2 regions of the Rathayibacter festucae DSM 15932 genome follow, and region 1 is predicted to be linked to the other one. Evidence: riboswitches for the same ligand, from Rfam matches in the RefSeq annotation. Region 1 holds a riboswitch; the other holds the start of a gene.

Region 1 (3,393 bases):
GCTCGCGGAGGAAGGCGGCGGGCGGCAGGTGGATCGAGCGCACGCCGCGGGTGTTCTGCGCGACGAGGGCGGTGACCACGGCCATCCCGTAGCCGCCGAGCGCGCCGATCGACTTGAGGTCGGCCTGGATGCCGGCGCCGCCGGTCGGGTCGGTGCCGGCGATGCTGAGGACGCGGGGGATCGGCCGGGGCTGCGGGAGCGCGGCGCTCATCGGTCCCACTCCGCTCGGAAGGCGCGGGCCGCGGACTCCGGATCGTCCACCGCGCAGATCGCCGAGACGATCGCGAGCCCGGCCGCGCCGGCGCGGCGCAGGGCCGAGGCGTCGCCGGCCGTGACGCCGCCGATGGCGACGCAGGGGAGCGGCGTCGCGGCGGCGAGGGCGGCGAAGCCGTCGATGCCGAGCGGGACCGGGTGGTCGGGCTTGGTCGCCGTCGCGCGGATCACGCCGACGCCGAGATAGTCGACGGTGCCGGTGGGCAGGGCGTGCGCGGCGGCGAGGTGGGCCGGGGTGTTCGCGGTCAGGCCGATCACCGCGCCGGCGCCGAGGATGCTGCGCGCGGCGAGGACCGGGAGATCGGACTGGCCGACGTGCACGCCGTCGACGCGGGCTCCCGCCAGGCGGGCGGCGAGGACGACGTCGACGCGGTCGTCGACCAGCAGGGTCGTGCGCTCGTCGAGGACGGCGGCGACGGCGCAGGTCAGGGCGACGAGCTCGGCGGCGGTCGCCTCGTGGTCGCGGACCTGGACGACGCGGACACCGCCGGCGACGGCCGCGGCGACCACGGCCGGGACTCCGCGCGGGCCGCAGAGGCGGGTGTCGGTGACGAGCTGGAGCGAGAGGTCGATCATGCGATCCGCGCCCCGCTCTCGACCTCGTCGGCGGTGAGCGCGGCGAGAGCGTCGAGGAGGCCGACCGCGAACGAGCCGGGGCCGGCGGCGGTCTCGGCGGCGCGCTCGGCGGCGAGGCCCCAGACGACGGACGCGGCGACCGCGGCGCCGAGCGGGTCGGAGCCGCCGGCGCCGAGGAAGGCGGCCATCACGGCTCCCAGCGCGCAGCCGCCGCCGGTGACGCGGGTGAGCAGCGGGTGCCCGCCGGTGACGCGGACCACGCGCTCGCCGTCGGTGACGACGTCGACGGCTCCCGAGACGGCGACGACGGCTCCTGAGCGGCGGGCGAGTGCGTTCGCGGCCTCCAGCGCCTCCTCCGGGCCGTCGACGGCGTCGACACCGCGACCGCCCGCGCCGAGGCCGGCGAGGGCGAGGATCTCGGAGGCGTTGCCGCGGATGATCGCGGGTCGCGCTTCGAGCAGCTCGGCCGCGAGCGCGGTGCGCACCGGCAGCGGGCCGACGGCGACCGGGTCGAGCACCCAGGGGGTGCCGGCCGCGCTCGCCGCCGCGACGGCCTCGCGGGCGCCGTCGCGCTGCTCCGCGTGCGGGGTGCCGAGGTTCACCAGCGTCGCGGAGGCGATGCCGGCGAAGACGCCGGCCTCGCCGGGCAGATCGCACATCGCGGGGCTCGCGCCGAGAGCCAGCAGGCTGTTGGCGGTGAAGCCGGTGACCACCGCGTTGGTGATGCACTGCACGAGCGGCGCTGCGCGGCGCAGCTCGCCGAGGTGTCGGGCGACGGCTGCGCCGTCGAGGATGGTCGGGTGGGCAGGCGTGCGAATGCTCATTCGCGACATCCCTTCGCTAGTACGAACTAGATCAGGTTCGACGGGTCTCATCTCAGCCCTGGTGGGCACCCCGTGTCACTGCCGACGACCCTAGCGGGTCGCTCCGTCACGCCGTGAGGATCCTGCTGTCGCCGCGGTCGCTGACGACGACCTTCAGCCCGGTGGGCAGCCGCTCGCGCATCGCGTCGACGTGGCTGATCAGGCCGATCGTGCGCCCGCCGGAGCGCAGCGCGTCGAGGGTGCCGAGCGCGGTCTCGAGGGTCTCGGCGTCGAGCGAGCCGAAGCCCTCGTCGATGAACATCGTCTCGAGCGAGACGCCGCCGGACTGCATGGTGACCACGTCGGCCAGGCCGAGGGCGAGGGCGAGCGAGGCGAGGAACGTCTCGCCGCCGGAGAGCGACGCGGGCTGCCGGCGGGCGCCGGTGAAGGCGTCGAGCACGTCGATCCCGAGCCCGGAGGCGGCGCCGCGGTAGGCGAGCGAGTCGTCGTGCACGAGCGCGTAGCGGCCGCTGGTCATCGCGTTCAGCCGCAGGTTCGCGGCGGCGACGATCTCCTCGAGCCGGCCCGCCAGGGCGAAGGCCTCGAGGTCCATCCGGCGGGTGTTCTGCCCGCGGCCGTCGATCGTCTCGGCGAGGGCGCGCAGCTCCTCGTGCCGGCGCAGGCGCGCGTCCAGGCTGCCCAGGCGCTCCTCGGCGCGGACGGCCAGCTCGGCGAGCCGGGCGGCGCGGTGCTCGAGCACCGAGTGCCGCGAGCGGGCCTCGTCGCGGCGGGCGGAGGCGGCGCGCGCGTCCTCCTCCGCGGCGGCGAGGTCGACGGGGGCGGTCGGCAGGCCGGCGAGCTCGGGGTCGGCCAGCACCGAGTCGACGGCGCTGCGGCGGCGCTCGTGCTCGGCGACCACGGCCTCGGCGCGGGCGCGCTCACCCGAGGTGAGGGCGGCGGACTCGGCGTCGTCGGCGCTCGCGAAGCCGCGGTCGGCGACCACCTCGGCGAGCTGGACGTCGGCGCTCTCGGCGGCCTCGCGGCGGGCGGTCGCCGAGTCCTCGGCCTCGACGAGCGCCTCGGCCAGGCGGCGCTGCGCGGTGAGGGCCGCGACGCGGTCGGCGATGCTGGCGGCGCCGTCGCGGTGGGCGTCGATCCGCTCGCGCAGGAGGCGCAGCGCCTCGGCGGCGAGGGCGGCGTCGGAGCTGAGGCGCTGGTGCTCGGCGCGGGCGGTGTCGAGGGCCGCCGCGAGGTCGTCACTGCGGAGACGGAGGTCCGACCGCTCGCGCCGCAGCTCCTCGAGCCGCGTCGCGGCGCTCCGGGACGCGGCGAGCCGCATCTCGGCCTCGGCGCGGGCGGTCTGCAGCTCCTCGGCGGTCGTGGCGCCGGCCCGCTCCTCGAGGGCCGCCAGGGCGAGCGCGCCGGCGCTCTCGGCCTCGCGGGCAGCGTCCATCGCGGCGGCGGCGCGGTCGACGGCGGTGCGCGCCTTCTCGATCTCGCCGGTGCCGACGGGCGGCAGCTCGCCGTGCTCGGCGGGCTGTGGGTGCTCGCAGGAGCCGCAGACCGGGCACGGGTCACCGCGAACGAGCGCTCCGGCCAGCTCGCCGGCGAAGCCCGCGAAGCGGCGGGCGACCAGCTCGGCGTGCTCTGCGGCGCGGACGCCGTGCGCCCGGGCCGCCTCGGCGTGGGCGGAGCGGAGGCGATCAAGCACGGTCGCGGCACTCGCACGCTCGGCGGCGGC
Region 2 (3,393 bases), 330 kb from region 1:
TCGCGGTGTTGAAGTCGCCGACCACGAGCGTGCGGTCCGACGCGTCGTCCGCGAGCGTCGAGGCGAGGCCGCCCAGCATCGTATCGCGCTCGGCGTGATCGCCGAGGCGGAACGAGGCGAGGTGCACCACGAAGAGCCGCGTCGCCCCGAGCGGGGTGTCGACGTCGACCGCGAGGGCGCGGTTCCAGTCCAGGCCGAGGTCGAGCGGCTCGCCGTTCGAGAGCTCGGTGCGGCTCCACAGCCCGACGGTGCCGACCACGTACGAGTGCGGGTACGCGTCCGAGAGCTCCGCGTCGACCGCCTCGCGATCCTCGCCGGCCAGCTCCTGGAAGGCGAGCACGTCCGGCTCCCTCGCCGCCAGCTCCGCCGCCAGCGCTCCGGCGTCGTCGCCGGTGCCGAGGTTCTGGCTGATCACGGTGAACGATCCGGAGCGGACCGCCGGTGCGGGGAGCGCCACCGGGAGCACGAGCACGCCGTAGACCATCACGAGCACGGTCACCGCTGCTCCGGCACCGCGCGAGCGCAGGGCGACCGCGGCGGCCACGAGGAGGAGCACCGCGAGTCCGGACCACGGGATCGCGGTCTCGACCACCGACAGCCAGCCGGCCGCGTCCCACAGCACGCGGTGGAAGGCGAGGAACGCCGCCAGCAGCAGGCTCGCGACCGCGACGGTCGCGGCGCGACCTGGTCGGCGGCGGCGCGGGCGGGACGGCATCCGACGATCATCGCAGCAGACCTCGGGGAGGAGGTGGGGGAGTCCTGTGCGCGCCGGTGCGCCGCTTGTCGCCCGTTCGGCCCGCGGAGTAGCGTCGGGCCATGCCCAACATCGCTGTCTCCCTGGCCGACAAAGTGACCTCCGCGGGTGCCGCGACGAGCTACGGAGACCCGATCGAGGTCGACGGCGTCTCGCTCGTCCCTGTCTCGCTCCGCTGGTTCGGCTTCGGCGGCGGCAGCGGCTCCGAGGACGGCCAGGAGGGCGGCGGAGGAGGCGGCGGCGGTGCCGTGGTGCCGATCGGCGCCTACATCAAGGACGACCTGGGACTGCGCTTCCAGCCGAACATCGTCTCGGTGCTCGCCGTCGGCGTCCCGCTGGTCTGGGTCTCCGGCAAGGCGCTCGCGCGGATCATCCGCGCGCTCAAGAAGTAGCCGCTCCGGCGCGCGGCCTCAGCGCTGGGGCCGCGCCGAGAACCACGTCTTCTTCGTCCGGCCGAAGCCGACGATCAGCCGCTCGGCGTCGTTCGGCCGCCGCGGGTCGTAGATGACCGCGACCGGCTCGCCCGCCATCCAGGCGTCACCCCGGCGCTGCGGGGTCTTCACCAGGTGCCGCTCCTCGCCGTCGACGAGGCGGTAGGCGACGAGCAGTCGACCGAGATCGCGCGCCGCCGAGGCGTCTCCGCGGGCCGGATCCTGGGCGACCACCCGACCGGACACCCGCGTGCCGTAGCTGAGCAGCTCACGGCGGATCCGGAAGCGGCGCCGCCAGAGCAGCACCTGCAGGAGCACCACGAGGACCGCGGCGAGGACGAGCACCACCGACCACGACATGCTGTCTATGATTGCTGACGAACACGGGAGTCCGGTGCACCGGGCTGAGAGGAAGGCAGCAGCCTTCGACCGTCGAACCTGATCTGGGTCATGCCAGCGAAGGAACGTTTCGATCTCCTCTTCTTCGACCCGTGCCCCGTTTCGCTTCCACGAAAGGGCACGTCAGTGCAGAACACACCAGCGCAGAACAACGCAGCGCAGAACTCAGCAGCGCAGAACACCTCCGCGCAGAAGTCAGCAGCGCAGAAGTCCACCCCCTCCTCAGCCGGCCGTCCCCGGGACCTCCGCTGGCGGGTCGTCGACATCGTCGTGGCCAGCGTCGTGGCCGTCGCCGCCGGCATCGTCTTCTGGGCGTGGGGCATCGCGACCAACGTCCTCGGCGTCGCCTTCGAGTTCCTCCCCGGCCTCGGCGGCCTCCTCGGCGGCGGCTGGCTCTTCGCCGGCGTGCTCGGCGGACTGATCATCCGCAAGCCCGGCGCGGCGCTCTATACGGAGCTGCTCGCGGCGGTCGTCTCGGCGCTGATCGGCACGCAGTGGGGCTTCGCCGTCCTGCTCTCCGGCCTCGTCCAGGGCCTCGGCGCCGAGATCGTGCTCGCCCTCTTCCTCTACCGCAGCGGACGCCCGCTCGTGGCGATGCTCGCCGGAGCGGGCGCGGGCCTCGCCCTCGCCGTCAACGACCTGCTGGTCTACTACCCCGCCGTCGACGACCTGTTCCGCACGGTCTACGTCGTGTCGTCGCTCGTGTCCGGCGCCGTCCTCGCCGGGCTCCTGCCCTGGTTCGCGGTGCGCGGCCTCGCCGCCTCCGGAGCGCTGGACCGCTTCGTCTCCGGCCGGGAGGGCCGCGTGGTCGAGGGGGCGGGCGCGGGCGCTCGATGAGCGGCGCGTCGATCCGGGCCCGCGGCTGGAGCTGGCGGCACGCGGGCCGGTCGAGCGCGGCCGTCACCGGGCTCGACCTCGAGGTGCAGCCGGGCGAGCGCGTCCTGCTCCTCGGTCCGTCCGGCGCGGGCAAGAGCACGCTGCTGCACGCGCTGGCCGGGGTGCTCGGCGGCGAGGAGGACGGCGCGGACGAGGGCGAGCTGAGCATCGACGGCGCCTCGCCGGCGGAGCGCCGCGGCGTGGCCGGTCTCGTCCTCCAGGACCCGGACACCCAGGCCGTGCTGGCCCGCGTCGGCGACGACGTCGGCTTCGCCTGCGAGAACCTCGGTGTGCCGCGCGGGGAGATCCCGGCGCGGGTTCGGCGCGCGCTCGACGACGTCGGTCTCGACGTCGCCCTCGACCGATCGACCTCCGCGCTCTCGGGCGGGCAGAAGCAGCGGCTCGCCCTCGCCGGCGTCCTCGCGATGCAGCCCCGCCTCCTGCTGCTCGACGAGCCGACCGCGAACCTCGATCCGCGCGGGGTCGAGGAGGTGCGCTCCGCGGTCGAGCGGACCACGGCGCGCTCCGGCGCCACCCTGATCGTCGTCGAGCACCGCGTCGACGTCTGGATCGACCTCGTCGACCGGATCGTCGTGCTCGGCGCCGACGGCACGGTCGTCGCGGACGGCGAGCCGCGTCCCGTGATCGAGCGCGCCCGCGGTGTCCTCGTGGCAGCGGGTGTCTGGCTCCCCGGTGAGCACCCGGAGCGGCGCGTCGAGTCACCGGCACCCGCGTCGACCGCCCTCACCGCCGCCGCGCTCGATCTCGCCCGCCCCGTGTTCGGCCGGCGCACGCCGCCCCTCATCGCGACGGGCCTCGACCTGACGATCGACGCCGGACGGGTGACCGCCGTGCTGGGCCCGAACGGCGCGGGCAAGTCCACGCTCGCCCTGACGCTCGCCGGTCTCCTCCCGCCGGCAGGGGGCGAGGTCG

What was found. Region 1 has a riboswitch for thiamine pyrophosphate ahead of thiM (hydroxyethylthiazole kinase). Riboswitches for the same ligand answer to the same signal wherever they lie in the genome.
Region 2: another riboswitch for thiamine pyrophosphate. It lies ahead of C1I64_RS05200 (ECF transporter S component); the one in region 1 lies ahead of thiM (hydroxyethylthiazole kinase).

Annotation. Positions count from the first base shown of each region.
Region 1 is NZ_CP028137.1:767,681-771,073, forward strand. It holds gene thiD (bifunctional hydroxymethylpyrimidine kinase/phosphomethylpyrimidine kinase) at 1-211, opposite strand, end outside; gene thiE (thiamine phosphate synthase) at 208-849, opposite strand; gene thiM (hydroxyethylthiazole kinase) at 846-1,673, opposite strand; TPP riboswitch at 1,665-1,756, opposite strand; gene C1I64_RS03605 (AAA family ATPase) at 1,780-3,393, opposite strand, start outside.
Region 2 is NZ_CP028137.1:1,097,379-1,100,771, forward strand. It holds gene C1I64_RS05185 (endonuclease/exonuclease/phosphatase family protein) at 1-715, opposite strand, end outside; gene C1I64_RS05190 (hypothetical protein) at 817-1,146, shown strand; gene C1I64_RS05195 (DUF3592 domain-containing protein) at 1,165-1,545, opposite strand; TPP riboswitch at 1,560-1,667, shown strand; gene C1I64_RS05200 (ECF transporter S component) at 1,711-2,421, shown strand; gene C1I64_RS05205 (ABC transporter ATP-binding protein) at 2,418-3,393, shown strand, end outside.